Regions from separate parts of the Paenibacillus sp. JT22N15 genome, predicted to be linked through region 2. Evidence: riboswitches for the same ligand, from Rfam matches in the RefSeq annotation. Region 2 holds a riboswitch; each other region holds the start of a gene.

The links. Region 2 has a riboswitch for cyclic di-GMP ahead of AC50X8_RS08470 (condensation domain-containing protein). Riboswitches for the same ligand answer to the same signal wherever they lie in the genome.
Region 1: linked by a shared signal. The riboswitch ahead of AC50X8_RS29030 (glycoside hydrolase family 26 protein) and the one ahead of AC50X8_RS08470 (condensation domain-containing protein) in region 2 are both predicted to bind cyclic di-GMP.
Region 3: linked by a shared signal. The riboswitch ahead of AC50X8_RS17760 (methyl-accepting chemotaxis protein) and the one ahead of AC50X8_RS08470 (condensation domain-containing protein) in region 2 are both predicted to bind cyclic di-GMP.
Region 4: linked by a shared signal. The riboswitch ahead of AC50X8_RS21590 (transglutaminase-like domain-containing protein) and the one ahead of AC50X8_RS08470 (condensation domain-containing protein) in region 2 are both predicted to bind cyclic di-GMP.

Annotation. Positions count from the first base shown of each region.
Region 1 is NZ_JBXENV010000020.1:33,401-41,260, reverse strand. It holds gene AC50X8_RS29050 (YwiB family protein) at 1-101, shown strand, start outside; gene argS (arginine--tRNA ligase) at 104-1,783, shown strand; gene AC50X8_RS29040 (glycosyltransferase family 2 protein) at 1,963-3,006, shown strand; gene AC50X8_RS29035 (mannosyltransferase family protein) at 3,010-4,269, shown strand; cyclic di-GMP riboswitch class I at 4,358-4,445, shown strand; cyclic di-GMP riboswitch class I at 4,524-4,612, shown strand; gene AC50X8_RS29030 (glycoside hydrolase family 26 protein) at 4,697-5,644, shown strand; gene AC50X8_RS29025 (glycosyltransferase) at 6,065-7,860, shown strand, end outside.
Region 2 is NZ_JBXENV010000003.1:536,859-544,718, forward strand. It holds gene AC50X8_RS08460 (thioesterase II family protein) at 1-436, opposite strand, end outside; gene AC50X8_RS08465 (non-ribosomal peptide synthetase) at 433-4,350, opposite strand; gene AC50X8_RS08470 (condensation domain-containing protein) at 4,412-5,074, opposite strand; cyclic di-GMP riboswitch class I at 5,273-5,360, opposite strand; partial or broken gene AC50X8_RS08475 (transposase) at 5,713-5,850, shown strand; partial or broken gene AC50X8_RS08480 (aldo/keto reductase) at 5,901-6,244, opposite strand; gene AC50X8_RS08485 (MFS transporter) at 6,261-7,400, opposite strand; gene AC50X8_RS08490 (TetR/AcrR family transcriptional regulator) at 7,617-7,860, shown strand, end outside.
Region 3 is NZ_JBXENV010000008.1:257,684-265,543, reverse strand. It holds gene AC50X8_RS17780 (sn-glycerol-1-phosphate dehydrogenase) at 1-195, opposite strand, end outside; gene AC50X8_RS17775 (hypothetical protein) at 256-999, opposite strand; gene AC50X8_RS17770 (ABC transporter ATP-binding protein) at 996-1,694, opposite strand; gene AC50X8_RS17765 (GntR family transcriptional regulator) at 1,714-2,088, opposite strand; gene AC50X8_RS17760 (methyl-accepting chemotaxis protein) at 2,256-3,962, opposite strand; cyclic di-GMP riboswitch class I at 4,116-4,199, opposite strand; gene AC50X8_RS17755 (YrzA family protein) at 4,364-4,573, shown strand; tRNA gene AC50X8_RS17750 (tRNA-Thr) at 4,688-4,763, shown strand; tRNA gene AC50X8_RS17745 (tRNA-Pro) at 4,773-4,846, shown strand; gene AC50X8_RS17740 (phytoene desaturase family protein) at 4,983-6,008, opposite strand; gene AC50X8_RS17735 (glycosyl-4,4'-diaponeurosporenoate acyltransferase CrtO family protein) at 6,058-6,468, opposite strand; gene AC50X8_RS17730 (glycosyltransferase family 2 protein) at 6,577-7,746, opposite strand; gene AC50X8_RS17725 (aldehyde dehydrogenase family protein) at 7,743-7,860, opposite strand, start outside.
Region 4 is NZ_JBXENV010000011.1:63,431-71,290, forward strand. It holds gene AC50X8_RS21585 (SdrD B-like domain-containing protein) at 1-3,458, opposite strand, end outside; gene AC50X8_RS21590 (transglutaminase-like domain-containing protein) at 3,742-4,557, opposite strand; cyclic di-GMP riboswitch class I at 4,571-4,655, opposite strand; gene AC50X8_RS21595 (hypothetical protein) at 5,015-5,485, opposite strand; gene AC50X8_RS21600 (GNAT family N-acetyltransferase) at 5,713-6,207, shown strand; gene AC50X8_RS21605 (response regulator) at 6,256-7,470, opposite strand; gene AC50X8_RS21610 (DJ-1/PfpI/YhbO family deglycase/protease) at 7,694-7,860, opposite strand, start outside.

The DNA.
Region 1 (7,860 bases), on a different contig from region 2:
CGGAGCCTCCTTTTTCAATAGAGTGGAAATATGATTTGTGGATTGACGAGCATTTATCTGGCCGATTTCATATTCGGCTGCATATTCAGGGGGAACAGTAACGATGAGTGGAAATGTATTAGAGCAATTGTATGAGCAGGTAAAAGCGGCTATTGCCGACGCGGCAGTAGCGGGCGGGCTCGCAGCGCGCGAGGAGCTGCCAGCATTCGTGCTGGAGGTGCCTAAGGATAAAGAGCATGGCGACTTGGCGACCAATGCAGCGATGCAGCTTACCAAGCTGGCGAAAAAAAATCCGCGGATGATTGCCGAAACGATTATCGCGAATCTCGATTATGCGAAAGCATCGATTCAATCGGCTGAAATTGCCGGCCCAGGCTTCATTAACTTCCGCATGGACAAAAGCTACTTGTACGCCGTCGTTGGCGAGGTAGTCGCAGGTGGCGACAACTACGGACGGACGCAAATCGGCGCAGGCAAGCGCGTGGAGATGGAGTTCGTCAGCGCGAATCCGACGGGCAGCCTGCATCTTGGACATGCACGCGGCGCAGCGGTAGGCGATGCACTGTGCAATGTGCTTGAATATGCGGGCTATGAAGTAACCCGCGAATATTATATTAACGATGCCGGCAATCAGGTGAACAACCTGGCGAAGTCGATTGAAGCGCGCTACCAGCAGGCGCTGGGCAAGGAAGCGGAGATGCCGGAGGATGGCTACCACGGCGCGGATATTGTCGGCTTTGGAGAGCTGCTGGCTGAGCAGGAGGGCGATCGTCTGCTGAGCTTGAGCACAGAGGACCGTCTGGAGTTTTTCCGCAGCTTCGGCCTGGAGCGCGAGCTGGACAAGATCAAGCATGATCTTAATCGCTTCCGCGTCGGCTTCGATATCTGGTACAGCGAAACGTCGCTTTACAAGAACGGCAAGGTTGAACAGGCGCTTGAGGCGCTCAAGGAGAAGGGCCACGTCTATGAGGAAGAGGGCGCAACCTGGCTCGACACGATGCCTTTCGGCGACGATAAAAACCGCGTGCTCGTCAAAAATGACGGCTCCTACACGTATTTGACGCCGGACATCGCGTACCATATGGACAAGTACAGCCGCGGCTACGACCGGATGATCAACATTTGGGGCGCAGACCACCATGGCTACATTCCGCGCGTTAAAGCGGCGATGGAGGCGTTAGGCAACGACCCAGGCAAGCTGGTCGTGTTGATTGCCCAGATGGTCAGCCTGTTCCAGGACGGCGAAAAGGTGAAAATGTCCAAGCGTACCGGCAAAGCGGTTACGATGCAGGATTTGATGGATGAGGTAGGCGTAGACGCCATCCGTTATTTCTTCACGATGCGCAGCATGGACTCGCATCTGGATTTTGATATGGATCTCGCGATTTCTACATCCAACGAGAATCCGGTGTTTTATGTGCAATATGCGCATGCGCGTATTTGCAGCATTTTCCGCCAGGCGCAGGAACAGAACCTCGCGCTGCTGCCGCTTGAACAGATCGACCTCAGCAAGCTAACGTCGGAGGCTGAATACGACCTGCTGCGCAAGCTCGGCGAGCTGCCGCAGGAAGTGGCGGAGTCGGCGGAGCAATATGCGCCGCATCGCATCATTCGCTATGTATATGAACTGGCCTCCCAGTTCCACAGCTATTACAGAGCAGAACGCGTCATTACCGAGGACGCGGCGCAGACTCAGGCGCGCCTTGCGCTGCTTGGCGCTATTCGCACCGTCATTGCGAATGCGCTCCGCCTCGTGGGCGTTTCGGCTCCTCAGCAAATGTAATATTCCCATGCAGACAAAGATCAGCCTTTGCGGCAGCGGTGGCAGACAGCTACCCTTGCAGCAAGGGCTTTTTTTCTTGAAAATGGTGCATAATACGTTTTAAAGAAAAATGCCCAGCCAAATAGCAGCGATTTAACTTTACTTTAACCAAGGAATGCTATTATACTAATTGTCGAAAAATGGACAACATCATAGAGAGCGAGGGAAAAGTCATGAGAGGCGATGAGTCCGATTTGCCTATTGTATCGATCGTCATGCCCTGCTATAACGAGGAAGAAGCGCTGCCGGAAACGGTGCGGCAAATGTCCCTGCTGCTGGAACGGCTGGTGAAGGAGAGAAAGGTGTCCGAGCACAGCAAAATGCTGCTTGTAGACGATGGCAGCCGCGATAAAACGTGGTCGCTCATTGATTCCTTTCACCGGAGCAACCGTTTTGTGAGCGGGCTGAAGCTTTCCCGGAACGTCGGGCATCAGCGGGCACTGCTGGCAGGCTTGTTGACGGCGAAGGAATATGCGGATTGCATTATTTCCATCGATGCCGATTTGCAGGACGATATTACGGTGATCGACCAGTTTATTGAGAAGTACAAGCAGGGCTATGAAGTCGTGTACGGCGTGCGGAACAAACGAACGACCGATACGATGTTCAAAAAGTTCAGCGCGCAATTTTTCTACAAATTAATGATTAAGCTTGGCGTAAATGTCGTTTATAATCATGCGGATTACCGGATGATGAGCAAGAAGATCGTTGACAAGCTGGAGGAGTACCAGGAGGTCAATCTATTCCTGCGTGGCATTATTCCTACCATCGGCTTCAAATCCGACAGTGTGTATTACGATCGTCTGGAGCGAACCGCCGGCGAATCGAAATATCCACTGAAAAAAATGCTTATCTTCGCATGGGAAGGCATTACCTCGTTCAGCGTGTCTCCTATCCGCGCGGTGTCGGTTGTCGGCTTTTTTATGTCGGTCATGAGCCTAGTGTTCGCCCTTTATGTATTCGTCAGGCATTTGCAGGGCAACACGGTATCCGGCTGGAGCTCGATGATTCTTTCGATTTGGTTCATTGGCGGCATTCAGCTGCTGTGCATTGGACTAATTGGCGAATATATCGGCAAAATTTACATTGAAACGAAGAAACGCCCGAAATACTTCGTGGAAACCGTGCTGCATAACGTTGTGCCGGTGGAAACGAAATCGCAGCAATTACAAGAGACGAGGTGACGAATGGAATCGCTGCTGCTTAAAGCAAAATCGAATACGCAAGTTTTGATCTTCCTGCTCTCCTTGTTTGTCATTACGAGAATATTGCTTTATTTTGCAGGCTTTCTCGGCATGAATCTGTTTTCGAACTATCAAATTCCGCCGGACTATACGGTCGTGCAGGGGCATGATTTCACATCGAGCCAGCTCTCGATCCAGACGGATATTTCACAGCTGAAGAAGCCGAGCTTCGAGGATCTAAGGAAATTTGACAGCGTATGGTACTTGGGAATTGCCGAAAATGGCTATGATACGTATAACATCAACGAATCGCATCCTAGTGCAAATTGGGTGTTTTTCCCTTTATACCCTTTGTTAGTCTTTTTGGTGGAGTCTATTTCTAAATACGATGCGACAGTCGTGGGATCGGTTTTATCGAATTTGTTTTTGCTCGTATCACTTTTTTATTTTTATGGCATTTGTTTAAAAAGAGGACTGAAACAGGAGCACGCCCAAGTCGCGGTGCTGCTGCTGCTCATTTTTCCGACCGCCATCTTCTATGCCGTGCCTTATACAGAGAGCCTGTTCCTCATGCTGTCGCTAATGACCGTCTATTATGCGATGCAAAAACGATATTTTCTCGCGTTTCTGTTCGGGGGCTTGTCCGCTGTGACGCGCAATTTGGGCTTCGTCAACTTGTTTTTCGTTGTGGGTACGCTGTTGATCGAACACAGGCTGTACCGTTTCAAGTGGAAGGACACGAAGTATTTAGGCTATGCAATCATTTCGGCGCTGCCGCTAGCCGGTTATCTGTTGTACATGAAATGGCTTACTGGCGATTTGCTGGCTCCGATTACCGAGCAAAGCATCAACTGGTATCGCAAGACGGTTGCTCCGTTCTCGAACTATATTCATTTTATCCAAAAGCCTTATTTCTCAGGAAATGGCGGCTGGGAAAATGGCCTGCTTGCCTTTATTATCGCGAATGCCGTCCTCGTCATTTTTGCTGCCTTTCTTATTATGCGCTGGAAAGATATTCGCCGTAATGCTCATGAATGGCTGTTTTTTGCCTATGGATTGCTGCTTATGCTCATTCCGTTCGCCAGCGCCGAATTTTTGCAGAGCATTCCACGTTATGTCATGGTTGCGTTCCCCTTCTACATTTATTTTGCGGATGTGCTGAAAAATAATAAGGCGCTGCAAATGTTTTATTTCATGATGTTTTTCCTGCTTCATATTGTGTATGCGATTTGCTACTTTAATGGATATTTTTTCGTTGTATAAATTTATGAAAAAATAAATTGACGAAATTTGCGCTTAAGGTGTACAATAGCACCATATTACTTTAGCTCGTACTTTATACCTAGATCGTTTAACGAAAAGGCAAACTCAGGGAAACCTGATGTGCGCAAAGCTACAGGGGCTTCATTCCTAACGGAATATGCTCGCCAGCTACCGAATTCAACATCGATTCTTCCTTTATTAATCAAGGTAGACTTTGTTCTTTCGGGAGCAGGGACTATCTTTTTTTTATTGCTTACACGAAAAGGCAAACTCAGGGAAACCTGATGTGCGCAAAGCTATAGGGGCTTCATCCTTAAACAGGATATGCTCGCCAGCTGCCGAAGCCCGACATAGCCTCCTTTGCCTGATGAAGGTGCGGCGTGTTCTTCGGACCACGACCATCATTCGCTCGGGGGAGGAACTTACTATGAAAACTACAAAATTCGCTCTTACACTCCTTATGCTCGCTTCGACATTACTCTGGGCACTCCCTGCTAGCGCGCAAACCAACTTTTACAACGGAGCATGGATCGGCACTTGGCCGAACCAAAGCTTGAACAACATCGCTGCCTACGAGCAACTAATCGGTGGACACCAAGATGTTGTACATACTTTTGTCAACTCGAACCAAGGGATTAATGAATGGAAGGGCTTTATGGACTATGTAAATAATAATGGTTCGATTAACCTACTTACCCTTGAGTTTAAAAATAAAAATTACAAAGAATATTCGACTGCTGATATTAATAGAGGCGTAGTAGACGCTTACCTGAAACAAACGGCAAAACAACTGGTTAACTGGCAAGCAGCTAACAAAAACCCTGAAATTTGGCTTCGCATTTTCCACGAAGGCAATGGCAACTGGTACGGCTGGGGCGTTGGCGACAGCACAGTTAACACAAACGAGACTTACAAAGCGGCATTCCAACGTGTCGTTACGATTTTCAGAGAGCAAGGCGCAACGAATGTGAAATTCATGTACAACGTAAACGCTGAAAATGTTGGCAAAAACGCATCGTTTACAGCTATGTACCCAGGCGATGCTTACGTAGACCTGCTTTCGATCGATGGCTACAACTTTGGAACGAAAGAATCGTGGAGCTCGTGGAGAAGCTTTAACGACGTATTCTACGCTTCGTACCAAGCGCTGACAAGCATTTCGAGCAAGCCGATCATTATCGCTGAAACTGGCACAACAGAAAGCGGCGGCAGCAAAAACGAATGGGTTATTGATGCGATGAATCAAGTGCAATCGCCAGCGTACAGCCAAATTAAAGGCTTGATCTGGTTCAACGAGAACAAAGAGCTGGACTGGCATATCGATTCGTCGGCTGATAGCCTGAGCGCTTACCAAACGCTGCAAAAAACGCTTTAAAAGATTAGACGGGGCTAGTCGTCAAGTCCTGGTCTCAACTCTATCAAACACTGGCTGATATAATACTAAATAGGTATTCTGAGAAAACTCTAATTTCGCGTAAACCGCGTAAAATTAGAGTTTTTTCGCTTTTTTTCTACACTTTTGCCAATAAGATTACAATGTTAAGAAGAAAAATTAACTTTTAAAGGGGCAAGGATTGTGATAAGATAACTTTGAATTTGAGCCTTAGCCGCCAAAAATATCATATTTCCGGCCGATTTAACAAATATCGACAGCGAAATTAGACAGTATAGTCAATCCATGTTGTAGATTAGTCAGAAAAGGAATGGAATTATGGCGAATAAATAGAGCGCAAAGGATTGGGGTTATTTGAAAACAAAAGCTAGGTACATATTAACAACGCTATCCATTGCTATCATGATCGTGTATCTAGTATGGAGACTTGTACAAACACTCCCATCTGGCTGGTCATTAATTTTTGGATCGTTGTTACTATTTTTTGAAATCATTTCTATTTTTCAATCCGTTTTATTCCACATTCTTCTGCTAAAACCCACTGAAAGAAAGCCTGCGCCATTACCTGACAACCTTTATTCTGTGGATGTTACGATCGCTACCTACAATGAACCGCCATCCTTGGTTAGAAAAACCATACTTGCTTGTAAAAACTTGAATTATCCGGAAAATCTGTTAAACATTTGGGTGTGTGATGATGGAAAGCGAGCGGAAATGAGAGAATTAGCCGAAGGTTTAGGCGTTCATTATCTCGATCGTCCCGGAAATGAACATGCTAAAGCGGGTAATTTGAATCATGCGCTGACGAAGATGAAGGGCGATTTGCTCCTTACTTTAGATGCCGATATGATGCCCAAACCGGATTTTTTACAGCGAACGGTAGGATTTTTTGCAGAGAATGAGAAGCTTGCTTACGTACAAACGCCCCAAGTTTTTTACAACGAAGATATTTTCCAATACAACTATTACCAAGGGCGCAACATTCCGAACGAGCAAGATATGTTTATGCGGCTTATTCAATCTGGAAGAGACCGTTTTAACGCTGTTATTTATGTGGGCAGCAACTGCATCTTCCGGCGCAGCGCCATTGACCATATTGGTGGTTTCGTTATCGGTACGATAACAGAGGATTTGGCTACAGGGATGAAGCTTCAATCCAATGGATTTGATTCTTATTGCTTGAATGAGGTGCTGGCACTAGGACTAACGTCTGAGTCCATATCCGATCAAATCAAACAGCGGGCCCGCTGGGCAAGGGGCACGATACAGACGACGAGGATGTCCAATCCGCTTGAGGCTAAGGGTTTATCTTTGATGCAGCGCCTGCTTTATTTCTCCAACCTGCTGTATTGGTACTTTGGCGTTACGCGCTTTATGTACATATTGTCTCCTATGCTCTTTTTGACCTTTGGTGTGGCGATTCTTGAAACAAGCTTGAAACAACTGCTTATTTTCTGGCTGCCGTATTTCTTGTTCTCGGTTACCGTTGTACCTTATTTAACGAATAAGAAGCTTAATGTGTTCTGGAACAATGTTTACGAGACGGCCATGACGCCAACGCTATTCCTCGCAGCCCTTCAGGAAACAATCTTCCGCAAGGCTATTCCCTTTGAAGTGACGCCGAAAGGCATTTATCAGAACAAAACGTCTATTAATTATCGTTATATGATGCCATTGTTTGTTCTGCTTGCGCTGTCGATTGTACTGATGGGTTTAAATGTGGGGCGTATTGCGGGTGCAGGAGAAAATGAATTGCAGCCTATGCTTATTAATTTATTTTGGCTCGGTTATAACGGAGTATTCCTGCTTCTCGCGCTGTTGCTTGGTTTTGAACGCCCGCGCATGCGGGAGGCGGAACGCTTTGCCAAGGAGCTGCCGCTCACGCTTCGTTATATGGATGATGAAGAGCTGAAGATGGAAAACGTCAGGACACTGGATATTAGCGAGACAGGCTGCCGTATTTATACGGACTCGATTTTGCCGCTCCCAGAGCGCATGGAGCTGGATATTCCGTTATCCCAGGACGCTATACGCGTAGCTGCCGAAAAAATATTTTATGATAAGCATGGCTCCGGATTTCAGGTGGGCTTCAAGCTTCATTGGAGCAACATTGATGAGGAGCGCAAATGGCTTGCTGAAGTATATGGCAGTGCGGATGAGTTCGTTAAGGGCATTTTCCAGGCGGGCGTGTGGACTTC
Region 2 (7,860 bases):
CCTCGGGTATGCCGCCTATGGGAATGACGTGATCGAGAAAGGCGTCATCATCAAGATGCGCTGTTCGCTCACGCTTGCTTTGTGGCGGCTGAATAGCTGAAATAATGACCGCTTTAGCGACTATTCCTTGCTGCTCCAGCTTCTGTGCCAAACGGTATACAACCATTCCACCCATGCTGTGTCCAAACAGGACGAATGGCTGTTGAAAATACGCAGCAAGCTCCCTCGCATACAGCTCCACCAATCCCTCCAAATTTGGAATCAAGGTCATGCTGTTCGTTCCATGTCCAGGAGGTTCAACCGCGAGCAGCTGGCAATCATTTTGAACAAAATGGTGCAACGGCCAGAATGCAGCAGAATATCCTCCCGCGAATGGAAAACAGATAAGTGGAATTTTTCCAGTTCCCGTGCAAAACGTTTTGAGCAATGGATTCATTTTTTCACAGGCCTCCTTTTTAATAGAAAGCGGATGGTTTGAGCATTCAGTCTGGCGAAGCCCCCTTGCAGCATTTCCCCATGCTTTCCAAAGCCTTGATGCTCCACATATTCTCCCGTTCCCGCAGCCCTTTTCCAGGAAGAGAGCTCGGACGAAAGTGTAAATGCGGTTTCGGATTGAATCAGATGAATAGAAGTATGAACTTGCCCCTCCGCAATCCACTCTACGTAATATTTATAATAGGCCGCTGTTTTGCGAACGATTCCTTCACGAACTGCGTCTATTTGCAGCGCAATATTTTGCTTATTGGCTTCCATAAGCTCTGCAACGTCACCTTCCACTGTACGGCCCTTCAAATCACTCACGTTATTTTTCCAATAAGAATCAATCATGATTAGAACTTCTACCTGCCTGCCGCCCCGTTCCAATTGTTTGGCAACTTCGAATGCTAGAGCGCATCCAGCAGAATAACCGATTAAGATGAAGGAGCCATGCGGCTGAATGCTCTGCATTTGGCTGGCATAATGAGTGATGCGATCCTCCTCTTCAATAAAATCAAAAGCGTGAACGCGATAATTAGGCAGCTGGTCCGCAAGCTCCTTGAACACTATGCCATACCCAAGCACCGGAGGGAAAGCAAATAAATGGGGGCCACCCTTAGGGTTAAGCAGCGTCAGATGCGCTGAAGCCCTAGACACCGTTTGCCCACTTTCGACCCATTCCTGCAAATAAGCTGCAATTTCAGCAATTGTCGGCGTCTCAAACAATAATTTTATGGGGATGTCGATCTGAAATTCCTTTAGCATGATAGAACAAAGCGTCATCGCTTTCAGCGAATGACCCCCTAGAGCAAAAAAATCATCATGAATACCGACTCGTGCTACCCCGAGTACCTGACACCATACTACAGCGAGCCTGGCCTCGGTATCATTGCGAGGAGGTGCGTAGTGTTCGGATTCATTCATGAACTCCGTCATTGCAGGCAAGCTTCGCCGATCCACTTTTCCATTGGCGGTCAACGGCAGTCGATCAAGAAAAACAAAGGCTGGCGGAACCATATAGTTTGGCAACATGCTTAGCAAATAATTGCGAAGCTGATTCTTGCTTAACTCCATTTGAGGCTTCAATACAACATAAGCGCAAAGCGATGCCTCGCCCGAAGCACGACATGCAACAGACAGGAGCGCTTCTTTAACCTGCTCAAGTTTTACAATCTGTTTCTCGATCTCACCTAGCTCAATACGATGGCCGCGAATTTTCACTTGATCGTCGACGCGTCCTATAAACTCGATATTCCCATCGGGCAGCCACCTTGCCAAATCACCACTGCGGTAAATACGCTCTCCTTGTACAAACGGATTTGGAGCAAATTTCTCTGCGGTTAAAGCTGTCCGATTCAAATACCCTAGCGCCAGCCCCTCACCGCCCAGGATAAGCTCCCCGACCGCTTCAATCGGCTGAAGCTGATCCGTCTCATTTACAATATAAGCTGAAGTCTGATTAAGCGGCTTGCCAATGGGGATGGAAGCCATATCCTCCGAAAGCGCATGAACCGGATAGAAGGTCGCAAACACCGTACTTTCCGTTGGGCCATATACATGAATGATTTTATCCGGTCCCATGCTATGCAGCGCTTTGCGTACATGATTCACCGATGAGCGTTCTCCGCCGAACAGCACCTTGCGGATGCTCTTCATCCACGAATCCTCCTCATCTACGAGCAGATTGAACAGCGCCGTCGTGACGAACATGACCGTAATTTTCTCTTCTTTAATGAACTGTACAAGCTTGCCAGCATGCATAATCGTATCGCTTGGAGCAAGCACCAGTGCAGCCCCAATTAACAATGCGCCGAATAAGTCAAAGGTGAAGCCGTCAAAAGCATAATTGGACAACGACAGCACGTTGTCATTCTTAGTTATTTCAATATAGTTCGTATTAATCGCAATCCGCGAAATATTGGCATGTGTGATCAGCGCCCCCTTAGGCTGGCCAGTCGTACCAGAAGTGTACATCACATAAGCAAGCCTGTCCAAGCCTCCGGGAGTCGTCGCTAATGTGTCTATTGGCGCTTCCCCAGTGTCTAAATTGCTGGCGGCAGCTTCCTTATACAGCTCTGGATCATCGAGGTACAGAAGGGTTCCTTGATACTCTACTTTCTCGATAACGCTTGTCAACGAATACTGCGTGAGCAGCAGCTTCGCTCCGCTATCCTCCAGCATGTAGCTGATTCGCTGCTCTGGGTACGCAGGATCGATTGGGACGTACGCCGCCCCAGCCTTAAGAACGGCTAAAATAGCTGCAATCATATCTGATGAGCGGTGAACGAGCAGACCAACGATAGTCCCGTCGTTAACTCCTCTGCCGCGAAGCACGTAAGCGAGCTTATTTGCACGAGCGTTCAGCTCAGCATAAGTAAATAATCCATCTGGAGCAGAAAGGGCAAGATGTTCCGGCGTATTCTCCACCTGCCATTCGAATCGCTGAGCAAGCGTCATATTGCTTGCTGCTGCCATTTCCCCGTCCCGGCCATCCAGACGGTTAAAAGCGAATAAGCGATGCGCTTCTTCCTCCGGCACAATTTCAAGCTCACCAAGCGGCTTATTGAACTCCCTCACGAGCTGGCGGATCATGTAGATGAGCTGCGCCTTCAAGCGTTTAATGAAGGAGCTTTCATACACATTGGCATTGTATGCTAGCTTCATCACCATCTCTTTGCCAGGCCCAGCGAGAAGATTAAGATCATAATTGCTTTTTTCGAAAATATGAATGTCACCCATCGTAAATCCCAGACTCTGCTCGTCACTTTGTTTGCCGGCCTCTTGAAGCGGATAATTCTCGAACACAACAATATGATCAATTAACGTCTGCTGGCCTATTCGGCTCTGGATATTATAAAGCGGCACGTACTGATGCGCTTCGGTTTGCACTGAAAGTCTCTGCATTTCCGATACTAATTGCTTGAAGGTCATATCCGGTACGATCTGGACACGGGTTGGGATTACGTTGATAAACAGGCCCACCATACTCTCCACACCGCTAATCTCAGCGGGACGACCCGATACAACTGCTCCAAACAACACATCGCTGCTGCGCTGATAACGGCTAAGCAGAATAGCCCAAACGGCTTGAATCGCTGTGCTTAACGTAACCTGATGCTCTCTTGCCAGTCTAGAGAAAGCCTCACTGTCTTCCTCTCCAAGCTTAAAATGAAGCTCGCCTGACGAATAACCTTCCTCCCTGCGTCTGCTGCGCTGCTCGGCGAAAGACTCCTGCCCCTCAAATTCAGCTAAATAGCTCGACCAAAAGACAAGCGAAGCCTCCTTATCCTGCTTGCCAAGCCAGTTGATATATTCCTTATATGGTTTCGAGACGGGCAGCTCGTATGGCTTATGATTCAGCAAGGCGCTGTATATCTGAAACAGCTCCTTTACAATAATGCCAAAGCACCAGCCGTCCAGCATAATGTGGTGATAGCTCCATATCCATTCATACGTGTCCTCACCTGTCTTAAAAACGGTCGTCCGCATTAAAATATCTTTGGACAGATCAAATCCCAGCATTTTATCCTGCTGCTTGAAGGCAGCAAGCTGTCGCTGCTGCTCTTCTTGGGGCTGATCACATAAATCTATTTCCTGAACATGGAACGCTCGCTGCTTGAATACAACCTGAACCGGCCGGTTGATTTTCTCGTGGAGGAATACGGTACGAAAAATATCGTACCGATCCATCAACACGTTCATGCTTTGTTCCAGCAAATCTTTGCGAAATGAGCCTTTCACCGAAATGGCCAGTTGCTCCATATAATAGCTCTGTCCGGGGTGCAGAAGCGTGTGAAACAGCATGCCCTCTTGCATAGGCGATAAAAAATAAATATCTTGTACTTGATCCTTCTGAAAAGTAATCCCGTTCACCTGTGCTTGGCCTCCTTCTATCCATTCCGCAGCAAGTTAAACTGCGCGCTAATTCATTCTCTTAGCCAAACTTCTCTGCCAGCATGTCAAAAATATCTCCGACCTCTTCGAGCTGCAATTCGCTCGCCGTAAAGTCGCTAGGTGTGAAATCTCTGTCTGTCTTGGCTGTACAATGCTGAATTAATACAAGCAAATGATGGTGGAAGCGATCCATCAGCTGATCTATCGTAGCTCGCAAATATTGCTTTTTATTGTAGGCGCAAGACACAACGAGGCGTTCGCCTCTTACCATACCGCTTAAGCTGAGCGCATACAGCGCTTCAGATTCCGGGCTTGTTTGCGCGCCCATATCGTATACGGATGGTGAAAGCAAGTCTGTTTGCACCTCGCTGTCGAATTGCCCCAAATAGTTGAAGCTGATTTCCGGTTTGAATGAGAAGGTGAGCCCTGCTTTATGCTCATCAGCTGCCAAATATCGCAGCAGGCCATAACCGATTCCCTTATTGGGAATATGGCGCAAATCTTCTTTCACCCGTTTTATTTGATAGGCTAAATCGTCCGTATAGCTCATGTCGAGCACAACCGGATATTGGGAGGTAAACCAGCCTACCGTTCGTGATACGTTAATAGCTACAGCTACCGGCATAATCACCTCCAGCTTGACTACTGAATCGGCTGGTTTGCCATTTTGCTGGACAACGGTTTTGTTCCCTTCCTGCTGCAATCCATTCCCTCATGCGATCTAAGCTTGAGAAAACCGCTCAAATTGGCAATACTCGTTCCGGGGTAAAACTGCTCGGTATACCAAATTCGTTTTTGCGCATGTGTTAATGGATAATAAAAACGTTTCATCAAATTACCCCCAATAACTTGTTTTGATAAATAAAAAACTGCCCGGATTTTGGACAGTCTGCTCCCATTTTCCAGCAACCTGTCAACCGTAGCATCGTCTGATGCCTTAGGCCATGGCTTTGCGTCCCTATGTTTCCATAGGTATGCCTTTATCCATTTTATGTTTGTTTTATTCCATTCCTAATCTATAAACAATCCGTTCATCAAATAGTTACGTTTTTTACATTTTTTTATATTTTCATTCGACAAAAAGTTTTTGGGAGAGGGGTCCTATTAATATGAAGAGAATGAAAGTCTATGGGAGGAGACGAAACTTGGATAGACTAGAACGAAATAATCCTGCGCAGATTTATCTTCCTTGATACGTAACGCTATGAAAATTTTAAAACAAAAAAGCCGCCATTTAGGCGGCATCAGGCTGTCGAGAAGGTCTCGACAGCCATCTTTATAAGCATTCAGTTTAACGCATCACCGCGTTTCTGTGGTATCGATTTTTCCTTTATTGTCTAAAAGGTTCGGCATATGTATTCACAAGATAATGGGCGTCCAGCCATTGATCCGCTTATTCTTTTCAAGATCATCTTTCTGGGCTATTTCTTCAGGTGTCAGCTTTATGGAAAGAGCAGCTGCAGCATCCTCAATATGCGATATTTTTGTAGCACCAACAATAGGTGAGGTTACAGGTTCTTTCTGAAGAGTTTCAGGCTTTTATCAATCTCGCTCATAATGGCCTTTCGAGAAAGTCCGGCACCGTTTGGACCTGCATGCGCCCATTCACCTTAGTAGCCAGCACGATTTCATCCCGATTTGCATATTCCTTTAAAGCAGGTCCAATAACCGCCTCACTTGATCCGGCTGAATATACATTAGCTGTATCAAAAAAATTGATACCAAGCTCTAGTGCTTTTTTAATAACGGGACGACTGTCTGCTTCATTAATAATCCATTGAAGCCCTCCTTGCACGGCTACTCCGAAGCCCATACAGCCCAGACAAATTCGGGATACATCCAAGCCCGTATTTCCGAGTTTCACATATTCCATTTGATTGTTCCTCCATTTATTCATTATTTTTCAACAAACGTTTCACAAATAAAGTGAACAGCAGCAAGGAAATCGCAACAGACAAAGCGCTGACCGTGAATAACGCCTGATAGCTCATATACTGGGAAACCCAGCCTAGCACGATCGCACCGAGCCCGATGCCAAGATCATTAGCAGTCGATATCGAGGCGTTGGCAACTCCGATTCGCTCTGGATGGGCCAGACGGATCGTTGCCGCTTGAAGGGCCGGCTGCGCGGAGCCAAACCCGATGCCATATAAAATCGCCGCAACAAGCACACCGCCTAAGCCGGTCGACATGCTGAGCACAATCAAGGCGCCAATCGTAATGACAAGGGCTGGTACGATAACAGAAATCTCTCCGTATCGATCCGAAAGTTTTCCCGAAATGGGACGGCTGAGTGCCAGTGATGCAGTAAGGGCCAGAAAGAATGCGCCGGAATTGACCTGAATCGACTTAGCGAACAGCGGAACAAATGTTGTAATGCCCCCATACGCGATAAACAGAAAAAAGACGGATGCCGCAATCGGCAAAACGGATTTTTCGAACAATTCTATTTTTCTTACGCCCGTTTTGGGCTGGAAGGGCATTTTTGCTCCTAACGTCAGGAGCAGCGCTATCGCAGAGAGGACGACGGCGATTAAAAACAAAGCGCTGTACGACTGGTTCTCTGTCACCCAGAGCCCGAACATCGGACCGACTGCCATAGCCAAGGTCATGGATGTGCTGAACCATCCCATTCCTTCGCCGCGGCGGCCCGCTGGAATCATGTCTGTAATCGCTGTCATTGAGGCGGTTGTAGAAACGGCCCAGCTCATACCATGCAAAATTCTGAGCCCCATCAGCACAACAATTCCTCCAACCCAGTTATACATATACATTGCCAGGATGAACAGAATAAGCCCCCAAATGAGAAACGGGCGCCTGCCGAATTGGTCCAGCATCCCGCCGACGATGGGGCGAAAAATAACGGCGGACAGCATAAACGCGCCCATCGCCAGCCCGACCTGCGATTCGCTGCCTCCCATCTGTGTGATGAATAGCGGCATCGTCGGATACAGCATATAAAAGGCATTAAACAAAAATAGGTTTCCTATCGTCATGAGCGTAAACGATTTCGTCCATAGACGTTCCATTGTTCTTTCCCCCCGTTTTTTACGTATAATCCCCGATGCGTTTTTCGGACATCAAAAACATTGAATTTCTACTATTCCTTGATTCATTAATGTACTCACGTCTATAATTATAAACAGACACCGGACATCTGCAATTGCTAAATGAGCTGGATTTGTTAAGTAATGAACAGTTGCATCATCATTGTCTATTATTAAAGAAAGATTGGTGATTCCCAGTTGGCTAAAGTGGATCGGAGAATACTCAAAACCCAGGAAGCGTTAAAAAAAGCGGTTATTGATTTGATGTCAGAGAAAAATTTTGATGATATTACGATCCAGGATCTTTCCGATAGGGCGAATGTGAGCCGCGGAACGATCTATCTTCATTATTTGGATAAATTTGATTTGCTGGACAAGCTTATCGAAGAACACATCAACGTGTTAAGGGAAATGTGCAAATCCGCAGCCGAATTGGAATTTA
Region 3 (7,860 bases), on a different contig from region 2:
GATTAAAACTTTGCGATAGCCCTTCTTTACCAAATAAGGTGCGACCTGCTGAGTGGCTCCACGTTCAATAAGCAGCGGTTCAATTACGATGGACTGGACGGAGGAGGCGTCATAGCCTGCGGCAGCCAGCTTGAATTTTTCCATTAGCGTCATGAGTTCGTTGTCCCTTCTATCTTCAAAGTTGTATACGAACATTGTCACGCGCTAATGGCAGGTTTGTCAACCTTTGGCTTGCAGGCTTCGCCGCGCCTTCCTCTAAGCATCCAGCTTTTTGTTCAGCAAGTACAGCATGATGCTCACAAGGATAGCACCGATCACGATTTCAAGCGACATAACGCCCCAGTTTCCAATCGAAATATCGCCTGTTGGAGACACTAAGATAGACAAGCCTTCAGCGGTAGGCTCTGAGACCATCGTGCCGAATAAATTATCGTTAAACAACAATTCCTCCACATAGCTAATGACAAATTGCAGCAGGACGAAGACTGCTATTGCTACCCATGGAAAAAGCTTTTTATTAAAGAGATGCCCTACTGTAATCGAAAAATAGACTGTCAGCATCAAAAATAGGAGCGTCCAAAATATTAAAATAAAAAACAGGACTCCCGTCTCGAAATTAGGCGGACCCAATACATCCAGCAAGGCGCTTGGGGACAGCCATTTAAACAGCCAGACATGAAGCAGCACGATCCCACTCAGCGCAGCCGATAATACGAATTGCAGCAGAAGCGGCGAAGCGATTGTTTTCCACGTGGCCAGCGGCAATAAGCGGCGACCGTACGATTTAAGGTTATGGGAGTACGTCTTTGAGGAAAATATGATCAACATGAAGGCAACGAATAAATAGCCCATGAACATTAATGTAAGCGACAATGCAGGCTGCCAATTACGAGTTGCACTAAAAAAGGAAAGTGCTCCCTGCAAAATAATAAGCGCAGCAGCCGAGCCCATAATTAAATTCGCATTGCGTTTCCAGTCATATTTCAATAAGTTTATCATTCTGAAAATACCTCCCTGAATAGTTCATCTACACTTTTACCATGCTTGGAGCGTATGCTCTCCACATCCTGACGCAGTGAAACTTCACCGTTTTGAATAAAAATGACTTCATCGAAAACCCGTTCAATGTCGGTAATTAAATGCGTCGAGATAAGCACACAGCTGTCTTCATTATAAAATTTAACGATGGCGTCCAAAATTTTGCCCCGCGCGACGGGATCAACACCGCCTATCGGCTCATCGAGCAAATAAAGCTTAGCCTGACGCGACATCGCCAGCGTGAGCTGCAGCCGCTCATTCATCCCTTTGGATAAGGAGCTAATGCGATCATTGCGATCCAGCTTCAAAAAATCGAGCATGCTTCCCGCTTTCTCCTGATCGAAGTCCTTATAAAAGTCACTGAAAAAACGAAGGGCATCCTTCACCCGCATCCACGACTCGGTTACCGGCTGATCCGGCATAAAGGACGTAACCGCCTTCGTCCCGATGCCAATCGGCTCCCCGCAAATTCGAACGCTTCCTGAGGTTGGCTGAATGAGTCCTGCCGCCAGCTTCATGAGTGTACTCTTGCCGCTGCCATTGCTGCCAAGCAGACCAATAATTTTGCCAGCTTCCAGGTTTAAATTAATATTATGCAGCGCTTTTCTCGATCCGTAAGTTTTCGTTACGGCTTGCAGTTCAACTATCTTCTTCATTCGTTTATTCTCCCCCCGCCTATTTCTGATCTTCCTTGCTAACCGCTTCCGTAACAATCGCTACAATGTCATCCTTCTTAAAGCCCAAATCGCGCATCCCCTGAATGAAACGTCCGAGCAAATCAGCCGCCATTTCTTTCTTAATGCTCACAATCGCCGCCTCCTCGCTCGTTACATATCTTCCAAGTCCCCGTCTTGTTTCGACGATGCCTTCACGCTCCAGCTCCTGAAAAGTACGCTGGATCGTATTCGGATTGATTTGCAGCTCCACTGCAAGCTCGCGCACCGAATCGATTTTATCGCCGGGATTAAGCTTCCCGCTAATAATTTGCTGTTTAATGTAGTTCATGATCTGGATGTAGATCGGCTGGTTGTTGTCAAATTCAATCGGCATAAGTCACCTCCGTGTTAATGTATTAGTGTTATATCTAAATAGTACACTAATATTCTGTTGTTGTAAAGAGTTGGATAAAAAAAAGGCTGCCTCCAATCGCCCACGGGCGCTGAAAGCAGCTATTTCATTGATGCTATTCCATTTTCCAATCCGCTCTAAAGGCTAGCTTACACCTTGAATACAGCCGCTTTTTCGCGCAAATTAGTGGAAGAGCCCTGCAGTTTCTCAGCCAGCTCTTGAAGCTGAATCGATACCTCGAATTGATCTTCGGACATACCGCTCATCTGCTCCATTTTGCCATTTACCTCGGAGGAGGTTTGCAGCAGCTTGTCTACTGAGCCAACAATATCGGTAATGCCTTTTGTAATTTCATCAATGCCGACAGAAATTTCGCCCATTTGCTCGGACAATACGCTGCTTTGATTTTCCAGACCATTAAACATTTCGCTAGCCGTCACCGATGCCTGCTTCGTCGTTTCTATCACTTCCGAGAAGCTGCTCAAGCTTTGGCTGCTGTCGGCAAAATCGTTCTGAATAAGCTTAAGCTCCTTCGTAATATCTTTGGAAATGATATCGGTCTGGCTCGACAGCTTGCGAATTTCCTCCGCTACTACAGCAAAGCCTCTGCCATGCTCGCCTGCACGCGCCGATTCAATCGAAGCATTCAGCGACAATAAATTCGTCTGTGTGTTCAAATCCTGAATGCCGCCCAAAAACTTCGTTACATTATTGTAGCGCTCATTGATTCGGTCGAAGGACTCGGTAACTCGGGCAAATTGCTGCACCGTCTGATTCACCATCTGCACAACGCCCTTCATATCGGTGGAGCCTATACGCGATGACTCTCTCATTTCTTTCATGTCGCGATTAATATATTCGGTTGAAGCCGCAATTTGCTGCGAGCTTGCCGATATTTGCTCCGTTACGGCCGAGATCGAAGTTGCATCATCATACTGGGTCATCAAAATCGTTTTGCCGTTGCCAATCTCTTCCTTCACCTGCTCGGAAGCGTTCTGATTGCGAACAATCATATCGCCCATATTGCGCGAGGCTTGCAGAACAACCGTGCTTACATCCATAGTCGAACGAAGGGTGTCACGAAGCTCACTTCCCATTTGCGCCAGCGAGCGGTCAATTTGACCAAATTCATCTTGGCGATCCAGCTTCTCATCATAGGTGAAATCGTTATTTTGATAAGCGGTAATACGCTTCATTAAACCAACGATGCCTTTTTTTACATTCCGGCTTAACGAATACGACATGAGGAACGGCAGTACTGCCAGCAAAACAATATTGATGATAATAATCGTATTGGCAGCTGCAATACTTTTATTTAATGTCTCCTGTGTAGCGACCGTATCCACTTCGAGCCAATTTTCTACCGTTTCATTCGCAAAGCTGAGAACAATCGTATATGTACTGACAAGCTGTTTGACCTTGGCGGAGCGGTCTTCAATGGTTAGCAGGCTGTGATTGCCGTTTTCTTTATTAAGCTGCTCCAGTGCAAGGCCAAACACATTGCCTTGGTTCGAATAGGCGGTGCCGTTATCCCCGTGAGGATATTTTTCATCCAGGTACGCTAGTGTAACCTTCAATTTTTCTACCCGCTCGGGCATCGACTTAAGTGCCAAGTTGATTCCATCGTCGCCGGTGCTGCCGTTTTCTACGGCATCAATCATCGAAAGCAGCGTGCGCAGCATCGAATCCGATATCCCTTGATATTCTTTTTTGGCCTCCTGAAGCTCATTTGAAGCTTTCACTGCACTTCTAACCGAAGCATTTTGCATAAAAATCCACCCGCCAGCGACGACGTTGAACAAGGTGATTAATGAAGTGATAAACAACAGCTTCGTTGTAACCTTTTGTTTCTTCAAGAAATCAGAAATCCTTGATGTCCATTTTAACCATTTTGCCTCTCTCAATCGGTTAATCATCATTTTCTCTCCATCTCTCCTATTACACTGAAAAAACAAAAGCTATCCAATCACCGCGACGAATTGAACAGCTGAATCAGCCTATAGTCCTGTACCGGTGGTTTGGCTGCCATAGTTCAATACCTTAGGCCCATAACTTTGCGCCCCTATCTTTCAATAAGTTTGCCTTTTTCAGTATGTAATTTTCTATTTATTTCGACACTTTTAAAGTATAATTTAGGAAAACCTTTTTGTAAATTATAAAAAGCGAGATTATCTGACATGATACTTTGAAACTAGTGCCTAACAACGTTATAATATTAGCGAATGCTAGCTATTAATGAGATTTTAGGGGGGACAAGATGGATTTTCGACTAGATTTAATTGAGGATAAAATCGAATTTTTTGAGGCTTTTGACTTACGTACGCTCGAAAAGCACATTGACCAGCAAATTGAAGCGAATAAAGCACTGCTATTACAAGTTCATGCGATTAGTCATCATGCGGTGTTTCATCCCGATCGCGGGAAAATGCTGTACAGCGCAGTCGTTCATTTTAAAGTTAAAAAATAGGCCAATTCGGGCATTTGAACGCTGCCCGAATTTTTTTCAAAAAAATTTAAAAAAGGTATTGCATCCTCCTAAAGTTCTGTGGCATAATACATCTTGTGTCCGATACATAACCGCGCCGTTGTAGCTCAATTGGTAGAGCAACTGACTTGTAATCAGTAGGTTGGGGGTTCAAGTCCTCTCGACGGCACCATTTTTTTCCCGGGACGTAGCTCAGCTTGGTAGAGCACCTGGTTTGGGACCAGGGGGTCGCATGTTCAAATCGTGTCGTCCCGATATTTTATAAGTTGTTTCAAGCAGGCCCTCTAACTTAGAAGGGTTTTTTATTTTTTTCATTAAAAATAAACCGCGCTTAGCTGGAAGTTTTGCTGCCCCCGCTAAGCGCGGCTTTTCTTTTGCCCCAATAGATTCATTAATGATGCTGCCGAATCATCGCCTCTGCGGTGAGCAGCCCTGACATGGCAACCATCGGCGTTCCCCCGCCGGGATGGGTCGTTCCGCCCGCAAACCATAGTCCGCGCAAATCCGCACGATTGGACGGCCGCAAAAACGTCTGCTTTGCTGAATTCGAGGAAATGCCATAGATGGCGCCGCGAAATGCCGACGTATCCCGCTCCAAATCCTCCGGTGTATACAAAGCAAGCTGCTCTGCTTCCCGATCCAGTCCCTCCAAGCCATAGGCAGCCAGCTGCTTCAACAGACGGCCCTGATAGCGCTCCGCCTCCCGCTCCCAGCTCCAAGCGTCCGACGTATACGGGGCATTCGCCAAAATAAACAGGTTGCTGCCTCCTTCCGGCGCCAGTTCCTGTTCCATATAGGCGGAACAGCATACATAAATCGCAGGATCGGCAGGAGCCTCGCGGCGCGCGAAAATCGCCGAAAATTCCTCCCCATACCTTTCCGGATAAAATACAGTATGATGCAGCAGCTTATCGTAACGTCTGCGTATGCCTGCAAGAGTGACAAAGCCGGACAGAGAAGGCTCGTAAGTTGAAATATGGCGATTCGTCATGGCAGGCCGCAGCTGCTCGCCGAGCAAATCGCGGCATACGGACAGCACATCTCCGTTCGCGAGCACCAGATCGGCTGGCACAAAACCGCATTCCGTCTCTACTCCGCTTACGCCGCCGCCTTTTGCAGCAATGCACTGCACACGCACCGAGGTGCGTATTTCCGCCCCCATTTCCTCCGCAAGCTGGCGCAGACCTTCAACGATGCTGTAGGTGCCGCCTCGAACACCAAAAACGCCAAGCTCTGTCTCGACATGCGGCAGCATCGCGAAGATTGCTGGCGCCCGATCAGGAGCAGATCCGACATAGGTCGCATAACGTCCAAACAAGGCCAGTGTGTTGGGATGGCGAAAATAGCGGCGCAGCAGCATAGCGGCAGCAAGTCCTCCCGGTCCGGCGCCTACAACAGCAACATGCCTGGTCTTCATTTATAGTCTCTTCCTTCCCATGCTAGAATCAGCTTTCTATAAATGCCCGTCATAGACGGCTCGAGCCGCAAATTCGCCTGAGCCGCAGCCGGTTATATCGCAAAATCGCTATAAACGGCAAATTGGCCGCCAGCGCGTAGCCTACCATTAAATAGCCATACAAAGGCTCGTTCCAGATGAAAAATAACGGCGCGGGCACGATGGACAGCCAGTGCGTCCATTCGCCTCTGAGCGTTTCCCCCATGTACTCCTGGTAATAGGCTTGGCCGCGCTTAGCAAGCCTTTTCTTCTGGAATCCCCTGCGGAACAAAAAGCTGCCATCCGGCACGCTGTCCTTCCAGGAGCGGATGAACAGCACCTGCTCGTAGAAACGCTCCTCTGCCGAAGTGCCGCTTCTCCTTGCTGCGCTCCGCTTTGCGCACTGTCCCGCCTGCTCCTGCTCCTGCTTCTGGTCTTGCAAACCAGCGCTCTGGCAAGCTCGTATGAAAATAGGAGACGCCGAGATGGACGAGCAGCCATCCGCCAATATTCAGAGCGAGCACAGCCAGCGACGGCAATGCCTGCGCGCTCATAGCTTGCCTCGTTCCCGGCTGCCCATTGAAACGACTCGCCCTTTCCAAGAAACCTTCCTCCTAATGAAGGTCGAGAACAGCGAATAAGCGAAAAATAACAGAAACAAACTGAGCGGCAATGGGTACAGCAGTGCTGTCCAGCCCTTAAAACTCCCGGTTTTGCGCAGCCATAGCCCGAGCTGCAAGCTGTATGCCGCATAGCAGGCGACGCCTGTTCCCAGCAGCCAATAATCCGCCTCGACCTGCCCCCCAATTGAAGCAAGCATAAGGGTCACAGCCGATACGGCTCCGGCCAGCCACAGCGATACAGCGCAGGCTACGAAGGGCGCGGTCGATGCAGCGCCTGCTGCGAAGCTTTTGCTCCAGCCGCGGAACATGCTGTTCAGGCCGTCCGGGTACATTCTAAAGGAAATTTTTTCGCAGCCCATAAAATTGGACACCGGCATTTGATCAGAGCTAAAGGCTCGCCCCAGCTCGAAATGCTCCAATACTTTGCCCCGTACTGCCTCATGCCCGCCGATGCGGAAATAGTCATCCCGGCGGCATATGAGGCAAGGCCCAAACGCTCCCGCCCGGCTGTCTCCGTCGCCAACCGAAGCGATGACAATCAGATTGAAGAAAGCAGACAGCTGCTCATAAGCACGCTCCATTCGGTGGTAAGGCTGCACCGATACGAGTCCGCCAGCCTCCTTCTGGCTGGCGGCCAGCAGTTGTAAAGCATCCATTTCCAGTTCCACATCCGCATCCAGAAAAACAAGCAGCTCGCCTTGCGCTGTTTTGGCTCCCGTCCAGCAAGCCCAGCTTTTGCCGATCCAGCCGTCTGGCATCTCCTCCGCCCGAATGACAAGGGCGCCATTCGCGGCGGCAAGGCTTGCCGTTGCATCCTCCGAGCCGTCATCGACAACGATTACTTCTACATGACTTAGCTTCTGCCGCTGCAAGGCGTGCAGCAGCTTGCCGATATTAGCCGCTTCATTGCGTGCCGGAATGATGACAGAAATGGAGATCGGAACAGCGCTATTTTTCATGCCTGCTCCGTTCGCATCATCTGCCCCATTCCATTCATCCCCCTCATGAATGTCCCAATCCGGCAGCCGGCTTACCCGATTTTGCAGCAGCAGGCCGCACAGCCAGCCGAAAACAGCCCAAATGATCGAGAAACTCATCGCTTCCCCCTCCTTCTCCCGTACATATAGCCAATTGCCTGCTTTAGGCCGCTAAATGCCTGCTCCCGGTAAGGAAACCAATTGATTTGCGAGCTTCTGCGCCCAGCATTGACC
Region 4 (7,860 bases), on a different contig from region 2:
TATTGCTGCGATGGAGCAATTGTCGAGGAGCCTTGCGTCACACTTGTAATTTCTTTCTCAAACGTGATGGTTGGGTAAGACTCGCCAGTAGGTGATGCTGTTTCGATTAAGCCCAAATCGATTGTCGGAATTTTACCAGCAGTACCCAAGCTGATCGTATCCGTACGATATGGCGTATAACCGTCTACTGCAGCGCCTTTCGTTACCAGGTTGGAGTCATTGTCATTCGTATGGCTTGGATCTGCGCCATGCACATTGGCTGTCGTCGGCATGTAGCGATCTGGCAGCACAAACTCTACGAAATAATTTCCTGCCTCAAGTCCCTGGAACAAATAGTAGCCTGGGCTTCCATTGTAATGATAGCCTGTCTTGCTTGACTTGAACGGTGTCGTTTCACCCGCTTTGTACAGATTTACGGTAATGCCGTTAATACCTGCACCTTGGCCGCTGTCGCCTGGATATTCTTCATCCTGCGTGCCATCACGGTTGCTGTCGAACCAGACAAAATTGCCGATTTCGCCAAGCGGTACATGCTCGTCATTCGGGTGAATCAGGAAGCCGACTTTGTTAGGCGCTGTTGGAAGCATTTTGCTGCCTTCATCATTGCCTGCACCGATTTCAGTTGCTTGAATGGCAAAAGAGTTCCAAGCTACTTCATTTGTCGGTGCTCCTACAGGGGCATCCATTTTCCAATCCAATACGATATAGTCGCCTGGCGCAAGTCCAGATGCTCCATCACTGCCTACAATGTTCGACAGCTGGAAGTAGAGCGATTTGATGTCTGTCAAATCATCCTTTTGGTAATTCCCTTGTTCGATCCAGCCCTGCTTGCTGTCATTCACATTCGTGAAATTGACAACCTGCTCCTGATTAACCGACTTGCTGTAATACGCGGACAGCGTGTAGTTTACCGTTCTGCTTCCCGCTGCCGCTGAGGATGTAAAGGTTTTATTGCCGGAAGAGAGTACTTCCGCTAGGTTAGGCTGCCATTGGGAGCCCCTTGCTTCATAAGGCGAACCGCTGTTGACGCGCAGTGCATTATCGCCTACATGCGGCAAAATATCCAGCACATCAATGACGCCGAGTCTCGTATTGCCGCTATTGCGAACTGCCAATCTGTAATCCGCTGTTCCGCCTTCGTACGTTACGCTGTAGCGCGGGTACTCGGTGTATTCAATATCGCCATCATAATCAAATGGCTGTACAGGAAGAGCTGGTTCTCCATCATACGTAGCATCATCTGATGCCCGGAAAATAGGCTCCAAATCGCCTTGATTCCATTTTGTCGACTGGACGAGAGATGCTTTGCGTACCGTTACGTTCGCTGAAGCATGAACAAAAAACTCATCCGTTCCCGCCGTTGGATCAAAGCCTATAACTGTATCTTTAATCGTATTGTTGCGTGTTTGCCACGCTGGCAAACTTTGCGGATTATCCTGTGCGGAATCCCCTGTATGCCAGAACTCTGAATTTGGATCGCTTGTTGTAATATACATATCGTTCGTGTAGGTAGTACCTTGAGGCGTACCTGCACGGACCTCGCCTTTATAGCTGATTTCAAAGCTTGTACCTGGAGCAAAAGAGGTGCCGTCGGACCATGACCATTTCACAAGGGTCCGTCCCGTACCGTTCCAGTTTTTATCAACAAGCTCCAGCTGTGGAGCACTTGCTCCAGCAGGCGTGCCCGTAAATGTAAACGAGGCTGCCAGTGCCGCAGCAGGATCAGCTATTTTAGGATTCGTGTAATAATCAAAGCTTGTTGGCAATAAATCATAGACAACTGGATTAATATAAGGTCCCGTTGCTTTAATATCGTTGCGGACCGTAAGTGTGAACGGCACCGTGCTGAGTGGACGGAAATTTCCCGCTCCAATCGCTTTATTAGCTACAAGCCATGGCTTCTCATTGTTGATGTTGAAATCTGCCTGAGCCGTTTTCTGAGGCTTGTCATCCCATTGGCCCGGAATGGTAACATTCAGCGCTTGATAATCCAGCGTGACTTGATTCGTTACTTGATCACCGTGGACGACAGGGGTGTTCGTGCCATTAGCAAAATCTCTAACGGTCCCTGTAATTTCAATGCCGCCAATTGTACCTCCTGGAGCTAGGGTGCTGAACGACCACTCCAAGGCAACCAAAAATTCGCCAGCATTTAGCACAATGCGGTTCGTACCAGCTGTCGTGCTCACTGTAATTGTGCCGTTAGGCGCAAGGCTGCCGCTATACGCATGCCAAGTTTCAGTCGTACCATCGCTTGTTTTATAACGAAGCTGGGAAGTGAAAACATTTGGCATTTTAATGCTGCTGTAGTCCATTTCCGCAGGCAGCACATCTGTCAATACCAGGTTCGACAAAGAGGTATTTACATTCGTCCCCGTATTGCTGATGCCGCCGATGTTGAACTTCTGTGTTTGGCCATGCCAGCGATACTGGTAAACACGCGACTTGGTTAGTCCGGAAACGCCAGATACTGGCTCTCCGAATTTAGTTGTCACATCAGCGTCAGGATCAGTGACCGAGCCGCCACCTTCGAGCGTATAACCGCTCAAAATTTCAACATTATTTTTGCGTTCCAGCGGTGTTCCGGTCGGATGACCATACCCTAAATCGTCAGGGAAGGTGACCGATACTTTCGCTTCGAAAGATTGTCCGGAAGCAAGCTCAATATTCGACCAAGTGATCGTGCGAGCTGTTGAATCATAGACACCGCCTTCTGTTGAGCTCACATATACAGCATCTGGCGGCAGTGTATCGACTAACGTCGCATTTTTCAAGCTGCCAGGGTTATCATTGCCGGCTTCGCCTTTAATGCCTACCGTATACTCAACCGCTCCGCCAATAATCGGAACTGTGCTGCCAAATCCAGTAGCTTGGCTTTTATAAGCCCACCACTTGTCGTAGGTCGAAGCAGTTGGCGTCGCCGTCGGTGTTGCTGTAGGCGTCGGTGTAGCTACCGGATTCGGGTCCGCGTTAATCGTTACATTCGCCGATGCCGTTGTACTTTCCGCTGAATCAACGAGTGTAATCGTCGCCGTATTCGTCGTAGGCACAACCGAGCTTGAGCCAGTCGGCTTCGCTTTCACGGGAATTTCCAGCTTCACCGAAGTACCGGAAGGCAATGGATGTGCATTGACGGTTAGAGTTTGGCCATTTTTCGTATCCCAGCCTCCATCCTCCCAGCCATCTACAATTTCAAATTGTGCCGGTACTGTATCAACAATCGTTACATTCTTACCGACATGAGTCGCTCCATCTGCCTGATACAAGATCGTATACTTGAAGGTATCTCCTACATTAACAGTGCTCACACTGGCTGTCTTTGTAAAAGTCAGCCCTGTAATCGGTCCTGCTGCCTGTACCGGTGCTGCGAATGGCTGTAATGCAGCTTGCAGCAGCAAAACGAGCAGCATGATCCAGGAAATCTTGTGCCTGATCGCTCTCTGTCTACTTGCGGGCATCTCATCAATCCTCTCTTTTTCTCTATCTCCTCTAGTTTCTCTCTTGTTGTGAATACCGATAATGCCTAGTACAAAAACATTACCTTACGAATACCACGTCATTTTCCATCCTCTTCCTCCTTGTATTCAAATAAGAAAATTATATCCAGCCCAACTGTACAAAAACTTTACAAGCCTCCCCTTTATCCGTCAGCTAAATAACTGCAAAAAAGCTTCGTCCATCCGATGAAGGATAGACGAAGCTTCTGTGTGTACCTATTGAGTTATATGTGTTTATTTCCGTTTAATAAACTTTAGCAGCCGTATAACGCGAGCTGTCTTTAATCATTTTGCCCGCTTTCTTGCTGTTCTTCAGGCCAGCATCAAGCGTCGTATCGATCGTGATCCATTTGCCGTCCAAATATACTTCATTCCAAGCGTGATAATTTGATACATCAGACGCTTTGCCCGTCACCATCTTGGCCGGAATGTCCAAGCTGCGAAGCATGCCTGCCATTAATGCAGCGTAGCCGTAGCAAATATCTTTCTGCGAACTAAAGGTACGATCGATTTGAGGCAAATAATCGTTGGTCACCTTAGCCGCAAGCTGATGATCGTAAGAAATATTCGCTACAATATAATTGTAAACCGCCGTTACCTTCTCGGTATCCGTCTTTGCTCCCTTAGTCAGTTCCAATGCTTTCTTAACCGCTTTGCTGTTGCTGCTCCAATCAATATTTTGTATGGAGTTCAAATAGACGAGGCTGCTGTCACTCAAATTCAAGGTAACTTTGCCTGTATGAACTGCTCTATATTTTTTGGTACCACTTACGTTTTCCAATAATGAAATCGTATAATCTCCATTGCCCAGTTGAAGCGCAAACCATTCTTCTGTCTGGTTTGTCCGGAGCGCATACGTATAATTTTTGCCGTCTTTGGCTACAACCAGCCTTGTATCTACGCCTGACTTGACCTCATAACGAATGCCGATGCTTCCTTTATCCACATTGGATTCGTCGAGCCAGCTTGTCCCAGCTGCCGCTGCCACTTGAGCAGTTGCTTGAGGGAACACGGACAGAATCAACGCCAGCAAAATCATAACCGTTAAACTTTTGCGCATAAAAAAAACTCCCTTCGGTGGCTAGGCTGCCATCTAATAATAGAGAAGGCCCTTTAGCTTTGCGTCCCTGCCTTTCGACAGGTTTGCCGTTATCGTGTAAAGTTTTGTAAGTGGTGTTAGGTAGAAAAACTACCTTATATTAAACTATGATTATCTCTAGTATATACCCATTATTTGCAATAAACAATACGTTAAATCTTTTTTATTTCCAGGCTGAGGCTTGTATTTTCTGGTTTTTCTTCATCCATCTCCGCTTTAACCGTTTCATAAAAGGCTCTTCCTTCCGCTCTTTAAGCATGCCCTTTACGTCTCTAAGCAGGAGCATATACCGCATTTCATCTTCGTGCTTCAAGCTTTGAAATTCTTTCAAATGTTCTGCGCCCATCTCGCTTCAACTCCATCATGCGTTTTATCAATCCTATGTCGGTTGATAAAATTCCGATACCCGAAACAGCGTTTAGCTGCTTTTGACCGTGTAAAACTTTTGGAATCTCCAAAACTTCCTTGGTCCTGTCGACAAATAAAGCCACGCAAAAAAATCACGAATACCATCATCTACGATTCCCTCATTGTACCGATAAAGCTGACGCTGGTAGTTCAGGCGGCATATTTCCACCCCGTCCCACCAAAAAGAAAACGTGTTCCGCTTATCATCATGCTCCAGAGTAATCATAAATTTCCCTTCCGAAAGCTGAAAATACTGCTTGTCATAAAAAAACAAAGGCCCCTCAGAAGTAGCTGTAATGCCAATAAAATGACCTCTATGATGGGTATAAAAGCCACGAACGATGGTGTAATCGGTCATTTGATTCAAATTCAGCTGTCGTAGGTGCTGGGCTCCCTCGCTTATACAGCAAGCCAGCTCAGGATAGCGAAAATGGCGAATGACATTCATTTGCCGCTTCTCGGTTATCATCATCTTCTTCAACCATTCCTTTGGACATGCTATTTTTTTGAAAATGAAGCTCGTAAAGCTTGTCCGTCTCCATTTTCACCTACTCCTCCATTATAAATAGGGCAACTCTACAATTTCTCGACAAAATCTCTGTTTAATCTCGCAAAACTTACAAAATAATAGGCCGCATAGAATATTGAATTTTTATTCCTTCAACAGTATGATAATTCAAAGGAATACTCAGAAAGGACTGCAGCCCTTTGGAAGAACAAAAACTTTGGACTAGAAGCGACGGATTTACAATTAGCACAAATAAAGCTTATTTGGATATTGAAACGATTTATAAATTTCTAAACGAGGAATCTTATTGGGCAAACGGAATTGACAAAGAACTTGTACAAGCAGCCATTGAACACTCCATTTTGTGCTACGGCATTTATCAGGGGAATCCGCTTAAGGAACAAGCGAAGCTAGTTGGTTTTGCGCGAGTTGTCACCGACCTTGTCCGCTTTTCCTGGTTAGGGGATGTATTTGTTATACCCGAGTTTCGAGGTATAGGACTTAGCAAGTGGCTATTAGAAACCATATTGGAGCACCCCAAACTAAAAGGAACAAGCTTTAATCTAGGTACAAAAGATGCTCAGACTTTATATGCCAAGTATGGTTTTAAGCCTCTCGAGCAAGTAGAAAGAAGAATGGCACGGCCATTGGATTGGAGAGCTATTTATGAGGGCTATGGTTTAAAAAGTCAATAGCACTCGCTTGCCCCTCCAATTATTTACCATTTTGTTTCCTTCACCAGTCTACAAACCATTAACGCCGCTTTTCCAATCTTTGTACCATTCTGTAATGTATGCGCTTGGCTGCTCGTTCAATTCCTCCATCAGCGCGGCGGTTAAAGCATTGTACTGCTGATTAACCATAAGATGATTCCCTTTAGACGCATACAGCTGCATTAAGGCAAAATAAGCCTCTTCCGCCTGCGCATGCTCCTCGATAATTCGAATATATCCGGCAATCGCTTTATCCAGCTGGCCATGCTCGACATGCCAAGCTTCCAAGCGATAGGAAGTATTCAGCCACAGGCGCTTCAGGCGCTGGCGTTCGCTCTCCGCCCACCAATAATCATAATCCTTTAAATAATCGCCTCGATAAAGATTCATAGCCTCCTCGTATTCCGCAAGGGTTGCCGCCGCTAGCGGCGGTGCAGCAGCAATTCCTCTCTCCCATTCCTCCACATCCAGCACAACCTGATTAAGCGTCAATATGTATCCTTCTGTTGTATTGGCGATGTGAAAACACTTTCCAAACTGATCAAGCGTTTTCCTAATATGGTACACCGTCGTATACAGCTGGGCATATACTTTCTCCGTCCCATTATCGGGCCATAGCAAATCGATTAATAGCGATTTCCTTACCAGCTGTTCGCGATGCTGGAGCAAATACAGAAACAGCTCCTGCGCCTTTGTCGTACGCCAACGTATGGCTGCATCCTTTTTTCCAGAAAATTCGACACTGAACTGCCCCAGCAGCTGCAAAATCAGGTGCTGCTCCTCATTCGTTTTTATCACTTGCTGCACGGCCTGCCCTTTATCCTTCACATGGGAGTCCAGCCGCTTCTGAATCCGTTCCATCGTTTTCATTAACCGCTCAGGATGGATCGGCTTGACGACATAATCCAGCGCATTCAGCTCAAAAGCTTTCACTGCATATTCATCATAAGCGGTTACAAATACGATATTCAGCTCTGGTCTTACCTCCAGCAGTTGCTCGGCAAGCGCAATGCCACTGACTTCGGGCAAATTAATATCCAAAAATACAACATCCGGCAGATCAAGCAAAATCCGCTCTTTCCCGACCGTTGGATCCTCATATTTCCCCAATACCTCTACGTTATTTAGTTTCACGAGTTGCCGCTCCAAGTAATCCAAAGCGAGGCTTTCATCATCTACAAGGATAACCTTCATGCTTGACTCCTTTAATATACGAAATAACCACTCGTTCACAAACTCTGCCATGCTGACAACAATTATAATGCAGTTAAATAGTTGCCGCAATCATTTGGCATGAATAGTCGTTACAAATTCAGGAAAATTTATATAGCAAAAGAGCAGCAAGCGTTAAACCTAAGGCAGGTCAAACGCTTGCTGCTCTTGCGATTTGCGGTTTTGGTTTTGCCTACAGGCAAAACTCGCAGCGATAATAGATGGAATACACGATCCAGTTGTTCTGCTAGACAGTCTACCAGGCGTTGACGCCCAGTTGTTCAATCGTTGCTTGAATAAAAGCCGGCTCATCCTCTGGCGTACGGGAAGTAATCAAATTACGATCAACTACGACTTCCTCATTGCGAAAATGCCCCCCGGCTGCCTGCACTTCCTGCTCCAGCTCTGGATAAGCCGTCAGTG